One region of the Solibacillus sp. FSL K6-1523 genome, then DNA from elsewhere that is predicted to be linked to it. Evidence: riboswitches for the same ligand, from Rfam matches in the RefSeq annotation. Region 1 holds a riboswitch; each other region holds the start of a gene.
What was found. Region 1 has a riboswitch for S-adenosylmethionine ahead of metK (methionine adenosyltransferase). Riboswitches for the same ligand answer to the same signal wherever they lie in the genome.
Positions count from the first base shown of each region.

Region 2: linked by a shared signal. The riboswitch ahead of MHI10_RS19455 (bifunctional homocysteine S-methyltransferase/methylenetetrahydrofolate reductase) and the one ahead of metK (methionine adenosyltransferase) in region 1 are both predicted to bind S-adenosylmethionine.
Region 3: linked by a shared signal. The riboswitch ahead of MHI10_RS01955 (O-acetylhomoserine aminocarboxypropyltransferase/cysteine synthase family protein) and the one ahead of metK (methionine adenosyltransferase) in region 1 are both predicted to bind S-adenosylmethionine.
Region 4: linked by a shared signal. The riboswitch ahead of MHI10_RS16925 (methionine ABC transporter ATP-binding protein) and the one ahead of metK (methionine adenosyltransferase) in region 1 are both predicted to bind S-adenosylmethionine.

Region 1 is NZ_JBBOSU010000001.1:3,379,395-3,383,612, reverse strand. Features, by position in the region: gene pckA (phosphoenolpyruvate carboxykinase (ATP)) at 1-1,560, opposite strand, end outside; SAM riboswitch class I at 1,763-1,883, shown strand; gene metK (methionine adenosyltransferase) at 2,245-3,441, shown strand; gene MHI10_RS16250 (GLUG motif-containing protein) at 3,643-4,218, opposite strand, start outside.
Region 2 is NZ_JBBOSU010000001.1:4,045,137-4,049,354, reverse strand. Features, by position in the region: gene MHI10_RS19465 (globin-coupled sensor protein) at 1-361, shown strand, start outside; gene hemG (protoporphyrinogen oxidase) at 507-1,892, shown strand; SAM riboswitch class I at 2,004-2,102, shown strand; gene MHI10_RS19455 (bifunctional homocysteine S-methyltransferase/methylenetetrahydrofolate reductase) at 2,206-4,056, shown strand; gene metH (methionine synthase) at 4,049-4,218, shown strand, end outside.
Region 3 is NZ_JBBOSU010000001.1:397,787-402,004, forward strand. Features, by position in the region: gene MHI10_RS01940 (hypothetical protein) at 1-609, shown strand, start outside; gene MHI10_RS01945 (hypothetical protein) at 673-1,086, opposite strand; gene nfsA (oxygen-insensitive NADPH nitroreductase) at 1,299-2,033, opposite strand; SAM riboswitch class I at 2,313-2,428, shown strand; gene MHI10_RS01955 (O-acetylhomoserine aminocarboxypropyltransferase/cysteine synthase family protein) at 2,551-3,855, shown strand.
Region 4 is NZ_JBBOSU010000001.1:3,486,593-3,490,810, reverse strand. Features, by position in the region: gene MHI10_RS16950 (acyl-CoA dehydrogenase family protein) at 1-541, shown strand, start outside; gene MHI10_RS16945 (arsenate reductase family protein) at 674-1,030, shown strand; gene gcvH (glycine cleavage system protein GcvH) at 1,111-1,491, shown strand; gene MHI10_RS16935 (toprim domain-containing protein) at 1,560-1,886, shown strand; gene MHI10_RS16930 (thioredoxin family protein) at 1,894-2,196, shown strand; SAM riboswitch class I at 2,257-2,362, shown strand; gene MHI10_RS16925 (methionine ABC transporter ATP-binding protein) at 2,511-3,539, shown strand; gene MHI10_RS16920 (methionine ABC transporter permease) at 3,532-4,200, shown strand.

The DNA of each region.
Region 1 (4,218 bases):
GATTGCTTCATCGACATTAGCAAATTTCGTGAAATTGTTTTTGAATAAACCAGCAAGTTCAGCTGCCTTTTTATCATAAGCGGCTTTATCTGCCCATGCATCACGAGGGTTTAATACTTCAGTTGGAACACCTTCAATAGCTACTGGAATGTTTAATCCGAATACTGCGTCTTGAATTGTTTCAACGTCGTTTAATTTGCCTTCGATTGCTGCGCGTACCATTGCACGTGTATAAGAAAGCTTCATACGGCTACCTACACCGTATTCGCCACCAGTCCAACCAGTGTTAACTAAAAATACTTGTGAACCGTGCTCGTCAATTTTCTTACCTAATTGATCTGCATAAACTGTCGCAGGAAGTGGTAAGAATGGAGAACCGAAACATGTTGAGAATACTGGTTCTGGCTCAGTAACGCCGCGCTCTGTACCTGCTAATTTAGAAGTGAAACCACTTAAGAAATGATACATTGCTTGCTCTTTTGTTAATTTAGAAACTGGAGGTAACACACCGAATGCATCCGCAGTTAAAAATACGATTGTTTTAGGGTGACCTGCTACAGATGGTAATACAATATTGTCGATATAATCGATCGGATATGCAACACGTGTGTTTTCAGTTAATGAAACATCATCGTAGTCACATACGCGTGTTTCTGGATCTACTACTACGTTTTCTAAAACTGAACCGAATTTAATTGCATTGTAAATTTCAGGCTCTTTTTCAGCTGAAAGATTGATTGTTTTTGCATAGCAACCACCTTCAATATTGAACACACCATTATCAGACCAACCATGCTCATCATCACCGATTAATTTACGGTCAGCATCCGCAGATAAAGTTGTTTTACCCGTACCAGATAAACCGAAGAATAAAGCGACGTCGCCTTCTTCACCAACGTTTGCAGAGCAGTGCATTGGGAATATTCCTTGTTCAGGTAGTAAGTAGTTCATAATACCAAAGATTGATTTTTTCATTTCGCCAGCGTATTCTGTACCACCGATTAAAATGATTTTCTTTTCAAGTGATGTAATGATAAATGTTTCTGAATCTGTGCCATCAACAGCAGGATCTGCTTTGAAGTTTGGTGCAGATACGATTGTAAAATCTGTAGCATGTGAAGCTAAATCTTCTGCAGTTGGACGGATGAATAATTGATGACAGAAAAGGTTGTGCCAAGCATATTCGTTAATTACTTTAATTGATAATTGAGATGCTTTATCGGCACCTGCAAAACCATTAAATACGAATAATTCATCGCGTTCTTTTAAGTAATTAATAACTTTAATATAAAGATTGTCGAAAACTTCAGATGAAATTGGACGATTCACTTTACCCCAGTCAATTTTTTCTTTAGAGCCATCTTCTTCAACTGTATATTTATCTTTAGGAGAGCGTCCTGTATATTTACCTGTTTCAGCGCGTAATGCACCATCAACTGTTAATGTTGCTTCACCACGTGATGTCGCTTTTTCAACTAATTGTGGTACTGATAATTGATTGTTAATATTTTCCCCGTTTAAAAGTTCTTTCAGCTCGTTAGCAATTTCTACCGAATTCATCGATTAAATACCATCCTTTTTTCATAGTATTCCCTTGTGGAGGGGAGTGGTTTGTTAATTCAAAAATAGTATAACACATTGCCTCCAATTATCTATACTAATTAGAGAAAAATTTTTTTCATATTTAGGAAAGTTTTAAAAATAAGACAAAATTAATTGACGTTAAAACGTTTTTAACGTAAGATGTTTAATTGAACGGATACTCTTATCCCGAGCTGGTGGAGGGTCAGGCCCTATGAAACCCGGCAACCTGCAATACGTGTCATAACGTAACGTGTTGGTGCCAACCTGATGCAAGGGGAATTTCCCTTGAACGATAAGAGTGAAAGGTAACGAAACATATTCCCCCTTTCCTCACGCGTGGTAAGCGCAACTATGTGAGTGAAGGGGTTTTTTTATTTTGGTGTTCTTTATAGGGTCAATAAGGGATGAAATAATTCCTGTGAATCGTAAAGAGGCAAAATGTGATTTTACAAATGAATTCTAATTTTAATCATAAATAAATAACCTTTCAAAACCCTCGTGTTAAAGCAGTGAAGCTTGGCGTTTATAATTAGCTTGTTTTTAGCGGAAGTCCCCCATCTTCATAAGTGGGGATGAAAGTAAAAACAAAATTTGAATTATAACCGGACATGGGTAACGAGTACCGTATCAATTTAGCAAAGTGACCTAGGAGGAAATGAAATGAAAAATCGTCGACTGTTTACATCAGAAAGTGTAACAGAAGGGCATCCAGATAAAATTTGCGATCAAATTTCAGATGCCATTTTAGATGCTATTTTAGCAGAAGATCCGAATGCACGTGTAGCTTGTGAAACTACGGTAACAACAGGCTTAGTATTAGTTTCTGGAGAAATTACAACGTCAACATATGTAGATATGAAGGGAATTATCCGTGATACAGTAGCAGGTATCGGTTATACGCGCGGTAAATACGGCTTTGACGCAGAAAACTTGGCGGTTCTTGTAGCTGTTGGTGAACAATCACCTGACATCGCGCAAGGTGTTGACCAAGCATTAGAAGCACGTGAAGGCTCGATGACAGATGAAGAGTTAGAAGCAATTGGCGCGGGTGACCAAGGTTTAATGTTTGGTTATGCATGTAACGAAACACCAGAGCTTATGCCGTTACCAATTTCATTAGCACATAAATTAGCACGTCGTTTAGCAGAAGTTCGTAAATCAGGCGAGCTTGCGTATTTACGTCCAGATGGTAAAACACAAGTAACGATTGAGTATGATGAAAACGATCAACCAGTGCGTGTTGATACAATTGTTATTTCAACACAACATGATGAAGAAGCAACATTAGAGCAAATTCAAGCAGATATGAAAGCATATGTGATTCAACCAATCGTACCGGCTGAATTATTAGATGAAGCGACGAAATACTTCATCAACCCAACAGGTCGTTTCGTTATTGGTGGACCTAAAGGTGATGCAGGTTTAACAGGTCGTAAAATTATCGTTGATACGTACGGCGGTTATGCACGTCACGGTGGTGGAGCATTCTCTGGTAAGGATGCAACAAAAGTTGACCGTTCAGCAGCATATGCAGCACGTTACGTTGCAAAAAATATTGTAGCAGCAGGACTTGCGGATCGTGCAGAAGTACAACTGGCATACGCAATTGGCGTTGCACAACCTGTATCAATTGCTGTCGATACATTCGGTACAGGAAAAGTGGAAGAAAGCCAAATGGTGGAGTGGGTACGTGAATTATTCGACCTACGCCCAGCAGGCATTATTAAAATGCTTGATCTACGTCGTCCAATTTATAAACAAACAGCAGCATACGGTCACTTCGGTCGTACAGATCTAGATGTTTCTTGGGAAAAGACAGATAAAGCAGCAGCATTACAGGAAAAAGCAGGTTTATAATTAAGATAGAATGTTAATCGTAAAATAGCTAAAGTTTGAAAGTGCCGAAACGCTGATGTAATCATTGTTTTGGCACTTTTTTACTTTTCGGCAAAATATTAAATGCATGTATTTTGGGCACAAAAAAGAAATGAGCCATTGTTGCACTCATTTCTTTCTGTACCTTCGTATCTGATCACATACATCCGCGTGATTTCTGTTCTATTGCATCTTCAACTTTGGATAATCCGTAATCGTACCAAAATCCCAAATATCAGTATCCCAACCAATGTAGATTGTTACTTCTGTTCCTTCTTTCATTTCGACAGTTGTGTGGGGGGTTCCTTTTCCAGTATCATCTGATTGTCCTGTTGTATCACTGTCGTAATAGCTGCTAGTTATGCTTCCACCAAAATAAACCAGCCCGACCAAGCCGCCTACATTATTACCAGTTCCCTCTACACTGCCTGTCGCGTAGCTATTTTTTATGCTTCCATAACCACGAACCAATCCGACCAATCCGCCTACATCGGAATTTCCCTTCACACTGCCAGTCGCGTAGCTATTTTCTATGCTTACATCACCATATCCGACCAATCCGCCTACATCGGAATTTCCCTTCACACTACCTGTCGCGTAGCTATTTTTTATGCTTCCATCACTAATTCCGACCAATCCGCCTACATCATTACGAGTTCCCTCTACACTTCCAGTTGCGTAGCTATTTTCTATGCTTCCAATGCTCCCCCCGGCCAATCCGCCTACTTGCCACTCTCCAATCACACTGCCAGTCGCGTA
Region 2 (4,218 bases), 670 kb from region 1:
AGCGGGTAAAGGATTTGGTGTTGTAGCAGGTGAAGTGCGAAAGCTATCTGAACAAACGAAAGAATCGGCTGTCAATGTAGGAGAACTATTAAAAAATACGAATGATCGCACGATGAAATTGCTTGAATCATTGGAGCAAATTCAGAAAGCTGTTCAAACAGGTGAGGAAAATATGGGAGGCACCGAAGAACAATTCTCACTTATCGTGGAGGCTATGGTGGAAACGAAAGAACAAAATAACCTAGTTGAAAATGAAGTGGAGCAAATGTGTGGCATCATATCGGAGCTTGGTCGAGCATTTGATGAAGTGACATTGTCAGCTGATACATTAGCTGTCATTTCACATGGGCTAGAAAAATAATGTATTTAATAAACCCATGCCATTTTGATTCAATTCAAAATGGTTTTTTCGTGCGATATTTGTAATATACGGTTTGCCTATTTTGAAGGGAAACCGATTATACTAAAGATAAATATAGTTATGTACGGGAATGGGAGCGATTAGGATGAAAACAGTTATCGTTGTAGGTGGCGGCATTACAGGTCTTTGCACGATGCATTATTTGAAAAGACAAATGGCTGAGAAAAAGGTAGCGGCGCGTCTTATTTTAATAGAAAAGAATGCGCATTTAGGTGGGAAAATTCATTCAGAATATGAAGACGGGTTTATTATGGAAACAGGTGCGGACTCTATTGTTGCGCGTCATCCTGGTGTACTGGAACTTGTACGCGAACTGGATTTTGAATCAGAACTTGTATATAACGAGACAGGTATATCCTATATTCATACGAATAATGAGCTTCATGCGATTCCAGCGGGCTCAACATTTGGTATTCCGATGAGTGTGGATTCATTAATGGCAAGTACGCTCATTTCTGAAGAGGGAAAAAAACGTGTGCTACAAGATTTTGAAATACCGAATACGGATTTTACAAAGGACAGTTCAATAGGAGAGTTTTTGGAATTTTTCTTAGGGGAAGAAGTTGTGCATAATCAAATTGCCCCAGTACTATCAGGCGTTTATTCAGGTGATTTGTATCAATTAAGTTTAGCATCGACACTCCCTTATTTAGTCGATTATAAAAATGATCATGGTTCAATCATTAAAGGGTTTGAGGAAAATCGAGAGCAGTTTGAGAAGGCCGCAAATAAGAAGTTCATTTCATTTAAAAATGGATTGTCTGCTGTCATCGATCGACTTGAGGAAATGTTGCCAGAAGTTGAATTTATGAAAAATGCTACAACAGAAAGTATTCGAAAAGTGGGAACGCGCTATGAGGTAATAGCTAACGGAGAAAAAGTGGAAGCGGACGTTGTTGTGCTTGCCGTTCCAAATGACACCGTGCGTAAAGTATTAGCGGATGCACCACTAGATAAAAATTTAAAACAGTTTTCAACGGCATCTGTACTGACGATGTATGTAGGTTTTGATGTGCCGGATGATGTATTGCCAGCGGATGGAACGGGCTTTATTGTTTCGCATCAGAGTGATTTAATGTGCAATGCATCGACTTGGACAAGTAGAAAATGGAAGCATACGTCAGCACAAGGTAACCTACTTGTACGTTTATTTTATAAAAATAGTAATCCGCGCTATGAACAATTAGCTGCAATGTCAGATGATGAGCTTACGAAAGTTGCGTTAGAGGATATTCGAATAAGCCTTGGCATTGAAGCACAACCAAAAATAGTGAATGTGACAAAGTGGATTGATCAAATGCCGCGTTATGATTTAGCGCATAATGAGGCGCTTGGTATTGTAATAGAAGATTTAGAGGCGCGTTATCCGAACGTAATACTTGCAGGTTGCTCGTATTTTGGTGTGGGCATTGGTGCATGTATTCAAAACGGGAAAAAAACCGCACAACAAATAATCAATGCAATTGTGTAAAGTTATGCTTGAATGTGCTAGAAGGTATTGACGTTTTTTTCATATAACGTTATGATTCTTTTAATTATTATTAAAAAATTCATATAATTACTAATAAAAAAATAATATTGTATCTTATCGAGAGAAGTTGAGGGACTGGCCCTATGAAACTTCAGCAACCAACGAATTGTCAGGTGCTAAATCCAGCAGGCAAATGCCAGAAGATGAGAGGGACCTAAACTTACTATGTGTAACGCCTTCTTTTTATATTAGAAAGAAGGCTTTTTTATATCAATAAATGACTGAAAATACTGTGAATAGGGGAGTGGATACAATGGGTTTACTAGAAGATTTAAAAACAAAAGTATTAACAGCTGATGGTGCAATTGGAACGTTATTATATTCTTACGGTTTAGACTATTGTCATGAGGAAATGAATATTGCACGACCAGAAATTATCGAAAAAATACATGGTGAATATGTAGCAGCAGGCGCGGATATTATCCAGACGAATACATATGGTGCGAATGCGATTAAACTTGCTCGTTATGGCTATGAAAATCGCGTGCAAGAATTCAATGAAGCGGCTATTCAAATTGCTAAGCGTGCGGCAGCGCCAGGGGGGCAGTATGTGTTGGCAACAATCGGAGGCATTCGCGGCGTCCGAAAAAATGATGTGACATTAGCAGAAATTTTAGATGCGTTTGAGGAACAAGTGAAAGTACTTCTCGCAGGACAACCGGATGGCTTTTTACTCGAAACGTATTATGATTTTGAGGAATTATCGCATTGTGTTCATTTATTGCGCACATTAACGGACTTACCGATTATTGCACAAGTGACGATGCAAGATCCAGGCGTTTTACAAAATGGCATGTCATTGAATGAAGCGTTATATGATTTGGAAGCGTTAGGCGCGGATATTGTCGGCAGTAACTGTCGCTTAGGGCCGTTCCATACAATTCAAGCATTTGAAGGTATAGCACTTCCGGAAAATGCGTTTTTATCGGCTTCTCCCAATGCTTCTTTATTAGATGTGGAAGATGGGCGTGTTGTTTATGAGTCAGAGGCAGATTATTTTGCGCGAGCTGCGGTTGAATTAGTGGAGCAAGGTGTTCGTTTAATTGGTGGCTGCTGTGGAACGACACCACAGCATATAGCGGCAGTGAAAAGTCGTTTAGCGCATGTTAAGCCGATTACAGAGAAAAAGGTGAAGAAAGAGCAAGGTTGGACAGAGTTTGTGCGTGTACCTGAACCACGTCAGCAAGAGCCTTTACATATAAAGGCGCAGCGCGAACGTTCAGTCATTGTAGAGCTAGATACACCACGTCATTTAGAAATTGATGGATTTGTGGAAGGTGCTAAAAAATTATACAACGCAGGTGCAGATGTCATTATGATGGCGGATAATTCCCTTGCCTCTCCGCGTATAAGCAATATTGCGATGGCGGCTATTTTGAAGCAACACGGTATACGTACATTGCCCCATCTAACTTGTCGTGACCGTAATTTAATCGGCTTGCAATCACATTTAATGGGCTTAGATGCATTAGAGTTGCATGACCTTTTAGTGGTGACAGGTGACCCGACAAAAGTGGGAGACTTCCCTGGGGCAACGAGTGTATATGATGTGTCATCTATGGAGTTAATTTCATTAGTGAAACAATTAAATGAAGGTGTTTCTTTCACAGGGAAAACATTGCGAAAGCAGGCGAATTTCTCCGTAGCAGGTGCGTTCAATCCAAATGTGCGTGTAGTAGAACGTGCGGTTGCGCGTTTAGAGAAAAAAATTGAACACGGGGCGGATTATTTTATTTCGCAGCCCGTTTATACAAAAGAAAAGATTAAAGAAATTTATGAGGCGACAAAGCATTTAGAAACGCCGATATATATTGGCATCATGCCTTTAACTTCATTTAGAAGCGCGAACTTCCTACATCATGAAGTACCAGGCATTAAGCTTTCAGAAGAAGCGTTAGCGCGTATGGAAGCTTGTGGTGAGGACAAGGAGGCTGCAACGAAAGAGGGCATAGCAATTGCCAAAGAACTTTTAGAAACAGCTTGTCAGTATTTTAATGGAATTTATTTAATTACACCATTCTTACGCTACGATATGACGTTAGAGTTAATCGACTATGTGAAAGCGTTCGATCTGAAATATAAAGGAGTCAAAACAAATGCTTAATCATCCAATTCAGGATCAACTACAAAAACGAATATTAATTATAGATGGTGCAATGGGTACAATGCTTCAAAATGAAAATTTGACGTATGAAGATTTCGGTGGTGAAGAATTAGACGGCTGTAACGAAAACCTAATTTTGACGCGCCCAGATGTACTTGAGAA
Region 3 (4,218 bases), 3.0 Mb from region 1:
TTCACCGATTTCACAAGTCCAAAAGAGGGTATTGATTCCATGCTTGGTTATTCGTTGACGCATGCTCGTACAGGCGCGGCAACATATTATACGGGCAATTTAGAAGAATCATACATGGATTCGCAAGGGGCACTGCAAATTATTGAAAAGGAATTTATCGAGAAGAAATGGGAAGGCGAAATGCCAATTCTTTATAACTTCTATGGCGAGGCGAGCTGGTTAACCGGTGTACTTGATGCAAATGGTTTCCTACAAAATTATTTCATCGTTTCCGCAGCGAACCCTGAAGTTAAAGCCTTTGCTTCCACACCAAAAGAGGCATTAAGACTATATAAAACGGCTTTAAATAGTGGCAGTAGTATAGTGGATGGCACATCTAAAGCGGAAGAAGCTACCGTAACAGGTGAGGTTGTTCGTGTGTATAAAGAGCGTGTCGGTAATTTTACACTCGTTTCATTCTTAATGAATTCGGGTGAAAACTTTATCGTAAGTTCAGAAATCGTACCACTTGCGATTTATTTACAAGAGGGTGACCGCATCGTTATGACGTATGCAAAAACTGGCGAACAGTTCCAACCTGTAAAAAACATTATTATCGAAGGTTTGTAAAAGAATATAAAAAGGGAAAGGGCAGAGATGTTGATACAGCGTCTCTGCCTTTTCTTATATATATTAGTAATTTTGAATATAGTGAAGCATTTTTTGTTCACGCAGTTGAAGTTGTTGTTCTGTATATAGCATGACATCCGCGAACTTTTGCCATTGCAAGTTTAACAGTTCTCGCTCGGTTGAAAAATGATCAGTAGGCTCATTTTTGAAAATATAGTCTAAATGGAAAATTTGCATGAGTACCACTTCAGGATTTTCAAAGTTGCTCACAAATTTAAGTTGCCAAATGGATGTATGGGCAATGTATTGGTTGGCAAATGCAGTGACAGCTTCATATTTTGAGTGTTCTATTTGATCTGTAATTTGATGATGGATTTTAGTTAATGCAACATTAATATCAGAAATGATTAGTGAATACTTCCGAGCAGATTTCAAATGTTGACGCTCTAATGATTTCGCAATGAATGGAGTCGACATTTCCTCTACCTCCTAATAACATGAGTCACTTTATAATAGCAAAAAATAGCATAAAAAACCTCAGTCGTAATGAGTAATATGAATTGCTAAAATATCTAATCATAATAAAAGAGTGAATGCAAAGTACTGATTCTATTAGTTAAAAAGGCATGCTACTAAGCTTAAAAAAACACCATGTTAACAGAGTGTTAAAATGGTGTGGGGTGATGCGATTATTTCCACGTAAAGCCTTTTGTTGCAAGGAAATCTTTCATGAATGGGCGTTTTTGATCAACTAAATAATCCGCCATTTGCTTCGTCCAAGTCGCCATCTTTTGATTGGAAGAACGACTTGCATAGTAAGATTCCATCATGGCATCATAGTCAGCTAATAATGTTTCGTATTGATCTACATCATAGCTATTTTCGTGTAATACCGCTGCTACTGGTAGACGAGGTTTTGTTTCATTGCGCTTTGTCGGCGTACCAATCGTCATCGCAAATAACGGGAATACATGATCTGGTAAATTAAATAGCTCGCTAATTTCAGCAGGATTGTTACGCGCTCCACCAATATAGCAAATACCGTAGCCCATCGCTTCAGCTGCAATGACAAAGTTTTGTGCGAATAATGAAACGTCCGCTACACCAACAAGTAAGTTTTCTGCTGAATCCGTTACAATATCAACACCGTGTTTTTGACCGGCAACTTGTAGACGCTTGAAATCCACGCAAAATAAGAAGGAAGCTCCCGCTGTTTTGAACTGGAAATCATTTTTGGATAACTCACCTAGTTTTGCCTTTTTCTCCTCATCCGTGACCCAAATAACACTATACGCTTGTACGAAATGTGAGCTAGCCGCCATTTGTGCAGTTTCGATTAAATCAACAATTGTCTCTTTTGAAATTTGTTCACCTGAATATTTTCGAACCGATGTGTGACTACGTAAAAGTTCTCTTGTTTGCATGTGAAATTCTCCCCCTATGTAAAAATAAAAGTTAAGGAACGTTCCTTTAAGTTTATTTTATATATATTTAACTAAAGAATCCAACTTTTAAAATCTTTCCGAAAAAGGTGGAGTAGATTTCCAATCCGATCCGGCCGCTTTTCGCGGGCACGACTCCAACTAACTTGTTTCGAGAGGTATCTTAAAATATATGAAAATCAGAAAATTTTAAATTAACTGTTGACGGAATGGTAGGATCTGTTTTATACTGTGAAACAACGATGGAACATGAATCACATACTCTTATCAAGAGCGGCGGAGGGAATAGGCCCTGTGATGCCCGGCAACCAGTGAGTGACGAACTGACTAAGGTGCTACTTCCTACAAAATGCAATGTGCATTTTGAAAGATAAGAGGAGGCAAACTTGCTCATTTGCAAACCCTCTTCTTAGCTGAAGAGGGTTTTTTTTCATTCAAAAAAACTCCTCCTCTATAACACCGACTTTACCATCGAAAACTATTTTGGAGGTTATTATTCATGACAAATTTACGACCAGAAACATTATTATTACACGGTGGACAAAAGCCAGATCCTGTAACGGGTGCGATTGCTGTACCAATTTATCGTTCAACGGCTTATGCATTTAAAGACACTGCTCATGCGCAGCGATTATTTGCATTAGAAGAAGCGGGCAATATTTATTCGCGTATTATGAACCCTACTGTAGGTGCTTTTGAAGAACGTGTTGCGTTATTGGAAGGGGGATCAGCGGCAGTAGCACTTTCATCTGGTGCAGCAGCAATTGCCTTTTCAATTTTAAACTTAGCAGGCGCTGGAGACGAGATTGTTGCAGCAGGATCGCTTTACGGTGGTACGTATAATTTATTTGCCACAACATTACCACGCTACGGTATTACGGTGAAATTTGTGGATGAAACAGACCCAGAAAACTTCCGCAGTGCAATTACAGATAAAACAAAGGCTGTATTTGCAGAAATTATCGGGAACCCAAGCTTAAATGTGTTAGATATTGAAGCAGTTGCGACAATTGCACATGAAAACGGATTACCATTATTAATCGATAGCACATTTGCTTCGCCATATGGTGGGAACCCAATTGAATTTGGCGCGGATGTTGTCATTCACTCGGCTACGAAATGGATTGGCGGTCACGGTACGACAATTGGTGGTATTGTCGTGGATGCAGGGAAATTTGATTGGACACAAGGACGTCATCCAGGATTTACAGAGCCAGATACGTCATATCACGGACTTCGTTACGGAATTGATACAGCAGGGGCTGCATTTGCCACAAAGCTACGTGTTCAACTGTTACGTGATTTCGGTCCAACATTATCAGCAGACGCAGCATTTAACTTTTTACAAGGGCTAGAAACGCTTCATTTGCGTATCGTACGCCATAATGAAAATGCATTAAAAGTAGCGGAATATTTACGTAACCACCCATTCGTGGACTATGTAAACTATAACGGCTTTGAAGATTTCCCTTCACATGAATTAGCGAAGAAGTATTTGAAAAATGGGTTTGGCTCGATTTTAACATTTGGCATTAAAGGTGGACGTGAAGCAGGTCGTCAAGTCATTGATAACGTGGAATTATTCTCACACGTAGCAAACGTAGGGGACGCACGTTCATTAATTATCCACCCAGCATCGACAACACACCAACAATTATCAGCGGAAGAATTAAAAGTGGCTGGTGTATCCGAGGAGCTCATTCGCTTATCGATCGGTTTAGAAGCAGCGGAAGATATTATTGCAGATTTAGAACAAGCTTTAGCAAAAGTTGCGTCTACTTTAGAAGTAGAAACTCAAGCTTAACTTGATTCATCAGGGGGTTAAACCCCTGATGAATCAAGTTAGCCTCTGGCGGATGTCACAGATTTTTAAAAGGAATTTTTTCGAGCAAAGCAAGCTCGAAAAAATCTGGACACAATTACGCCGAGGCGTAATTGATTATAGTAGAAGAAACTTGTCCGCCTTTCATCATTTCGTTAGGGGCAAGTTGCTGAAATTAAAACCAAGTAACTCTATAAGTATTATTGACAAAGTTAAAACCGAGTAATAGAATAAGGATTATAAACCAAGTAATGTAAATTATGTTGCAGCATCGTTTAAACTACTTGGTAATAGCGTACTTGCAAATAGTGAACCCCCTTGCGCAAGTACGTAATCTTAATAAAT
Region 4 (4,218 bases), 110 kb from region 1:
ACCAGGTACATTCATGAAGAAAGCATTAAAAGGTGAATTACCGTTATTACAAGTAGCACAAGACTTACAAAATGAATTATTAATGCTAATGCCTGAAGAAATTGGCGAAGCGGCATTAGAGCAAGAAAAATATTTAGTGAAAAACGCGAAGAAAATTGCGGTTCTTGCGGCGGGCGCGGCAGCACAACGTTTTGGTGCTAAATTAGATCAAGAGCAAGAAGTATTAGTGAACATTGCGAATATCGCCAACCAATTATACGCAATGGAATCAGCAGTCATCCGTACACAAAAAGCAATCGCACGTGATGGGGAAGAAAAAGCTGCACAAAAGATTCTGTACACGCAAATTTTCTGCCAAGAAGCATTTGCAGAAATCGAAAAAGAAGCAAAAGAAACATTGCTTGCGACAGTTGAAGGGGATGCAGGACGTATAATCTTATCGGCATTACGTAAATTAACTCGTAATAATCCTTACAACCTTATTCCGAAAAAACGTGAAGCATCAGTTAAATTAATTGAAGCGGCAAAATATGTTGTATAAGTAAGTAATGGATCCTTGGCATAATTGTGTCAGGACGCCAGATCGGATGTGGGACGCCGCATCCGATTTTTGAATTGTGTAAGTGAATCCGATATAATAGAAGAAAGTAGATTGCAAAAAAGGAGCACTTTTATGACAATTCAATTGATTCAATACCCAAAATGTACAACTTGTAAAAAAGCACAAAAATGGTTCGATGAAAATGGGATTACATATGAAATTAGAAATATCGTCGAACAAACACCTACTGTAGAGGAGTTAGCTGCAATTTATAAAGAGAGTGGCTTGCCTTTGAAGAAGTTTTTCAACACGTCAGGCATAAAGTATCGTGAGCTTGGTTTGAAAGATAAATTGGAAACAATGACTGAAGCGGAACAATTAGCATTACTAGCATCGGATGGTATGTTAATTAAACGACCACTCGTTACAGATGGTAAAAAATTAACATTAGGATTTAAGGAGTCTGACTTCTTAGAAACTTGGAAATAAACCGTGTAACATATTGAATTTCCGAACGATTTATGGCAAACTGAACATGAATATACTACATATTACTTGGAGGGGTTATCATGAACACACCAAAAGAATTGAAATATACTAAAGAGCACGAATGGGTAAAAATTGAGGACGGCAAAGCAACAATCGGTATTACGCACTTCGCACAATCTGAACTTGGTGATATCGTATTCGTTGAGCTACCAGAAGCTGGCGACGATATTACGAAAGATCAACCATTCGGTAGCGTAGAATCTGTTAAAACAGTTTCAGAATTATATGCACCGCTTTCAGGTAAAGTTGTATCAGTAAACGAAGAGTTATCTGACAACCCAGAGTTTGTTAACGAATCTCCATACGAACAAGCATGGATGGTTGTTATCGAATTAACAAATGAAGCTGAGTTAGAAGAATTACTGGATGCAGACGCTTACACTCAATTTATTGAACAGTAATAATCCTTACGCTAAAATCTGTACATACAGGTTTTAGCGTTTTTTTAGCTTAAGTAGGAGGTTTAATAATGGAGAAATGCATTATCGTAGAAGGGCGCTCAGATAAGCTTCAAATTGCCCCTTTACTTGCTGAACAAGTCTTCATACTTTGCACGAATGGTACAATAAGTGAAGATGAATTAATTGCATTATTAACGCCGTACGAGCAATATGAAATGGTAACGATGTTCGATGTTGATAAAAATGGAGAAAAATTGCGCAAGTTGATGAATCGTACTTATTCTGAAGCGCAGCATTTAATCATTCCAAAGCAATATATTGAAGTGGCAGAGACGCCAGCTTCTGTTTTAATAGAGCTTCTTAAAGATGCGAAATTTTTAGTAAAAGAAGGCTGATAGTAGTATGGAAGAATGGACGAAAGAACAATGGATAGAGCAGCTACAAAGCGGAGAGCAGTGTGCGTTTTATTTATATACACCACTATGTGGGACATGTGATGTAGCGTCAAAAATGTTAACGGTAATTGAAGAGTTACTGCCAGATTTGCCGATTGGTATGGCGAATATCAATTATTTAGGCAATTTTGCAATGGACATGCAAGTGGAAAGTGTGCCGTGTTTAATCATTGCAAACAATGGTGAAATTAGGGAAAAGGTATATGCGTTTCAATCTGTACCGTTTTTATTTGCAATATTAAAAAAATGATTGACGTTCCTAATTTAACGTGATAGAGTATCATTTATAAATAAAAACTTAATAGCGTTACTCTTATGAAGAGAGGCGGAGGGAAGTGCCCTATGAAGCCCGGCAACCAGCATTGTATGATGAAAAGGTGCCAAATCACACAAAGTTTAACTTTGAGAGATGAGAGAACGGTTCAACATAAATGTGTGAAAACCTTTCTACTTGTCGTCGTGGAAAGGTTTTTTGTATTTTCTTTACAAAATGAATCGACCCACACGAAAAAATGTGTTTTGAAAATAACGAATTAGTTATTTCAAATCGAAGGAGTTCAAAAAATGATTGATTTACAAAATATATCGAAAGTTTATAAGACAAAAAACGGTGAACTAAAAGCCGTAGACCAAGTAAATTTATCGATTAAACAAGGTGAAATCTACGGTATTATCGGTTACAGTGGTGCTGGTAAAAGTACGATGATTCGACTATTAAATGGCTTAGAAAAACCAACAGTTGGTTCGGTCATTATTAATGGCAATGATATTTCAAAGGCATCTGGGAAAAAGCTGCGAGATGCAAGACAAAAGATCAGCATGATTTTCCAACACTTCAATTTACTTTGGTCACGTACAGTGGAAGATAATATCGCCTTCCCACTTGAAATTGCGGGTGTACCAAAAGAAGAACGAGCAAAACGTGTAGAGGAACTCATTGAGCTTGTTGGACTAGCAGGACGAGGGAAAGCGTATCCATCCCAATTATCAGGTGGTCAAAAACAGCGTGTCGGCATTGCCCGTGCACTTGCCAATAATCCGGAAGTTTTATTATGTGACGAAGCAACTTCTGCACTCGACCCAGAAACGACGGATTCGATTTTAGAGTTATTACTCGATATTAATAAAAAAATCGGATTAACAATTGTACTCATTACACATGAAATGCATGTTATTCGGAAAATTTGTGACCGCGTTGCTGTAATGGAAGCAGGTAAAGTAGTGGAGCAAGGGGAGGTACTACAAGTATTCCAAAATCCGCAAGCGCCAATAACGAAAAACTTTATGGCACAAATATCTGGTGAAACGCAGGAAATGCAAGCATCACTTGAGCAAATTTTAGCGAACTATCCATCAGGGAAAATTGTGAAGCTTGGCTTTGTAGGACAAACAACAGAGCAACCGGTCATTTCACAAATCATTAAGCAATTTGATATTGTCGTGAACATTGTACATGGCAAAATTTCCAATACAACAAGTGGTCCACTCGGTACATTATTTATACATATTGAAGGTTCGAGTGATCAAATTAATGCTGCTTTAGAATTACTTGCGCAACATAAAGTTCAAACGGAGGTGATTGAACATGATTGAGCAATTATTTCCGAATGTAGATTGGGCAAAGATGCTCGCTGCAACTTATGAAACAGTTTATATGACGGCTGTCGCAACTGCTGTAACATTTGTACTTGGTTTAATTATCGGGATTGTCCTATTTTTAACGAGTGATAATCAGCTATGGGCTAATAAAATCGTCCATTTTCTAACGGGTTCAGTCGTGAATATTTTCCGTTCGATTCCATTTATCGTCTTAATTATTTTACTCATTCCATTCACAAAATTTTTACTTGGCACAATTCGTGGTGCTAATGCGGCTTTACCGGCACTTATTATTGGTGCGGCACCGTTTTATGCGCGAATGGTGTTAATCGCCTTACGTGAAATTGATAAAGGGGTAATTGAAGCGGCTCGTTCAATGGGTGCTAAAACGTCGACAATTATATGGAAAGTACTCATTCCAGAAAGTTTACCAGCATTAATTTCGGGGCTTACAGTAACAGCTGTTGCACTCGTTGGTTACACGGCAATGGCGGGGATTATTGGTGCAGGTGGACTTGGAACTTCAGCGTTTTTAGATGGCTTCCAGCGTAACCGCCAAGACGTGACATTCGTGGCAACTGTTTTAATTTTGATTGTCGTATTTATTATTCAATATATTGGTGATTTCATTACCGCAAAAGTAGATAAACGATAGTTCATGGCGTAGGCCGTA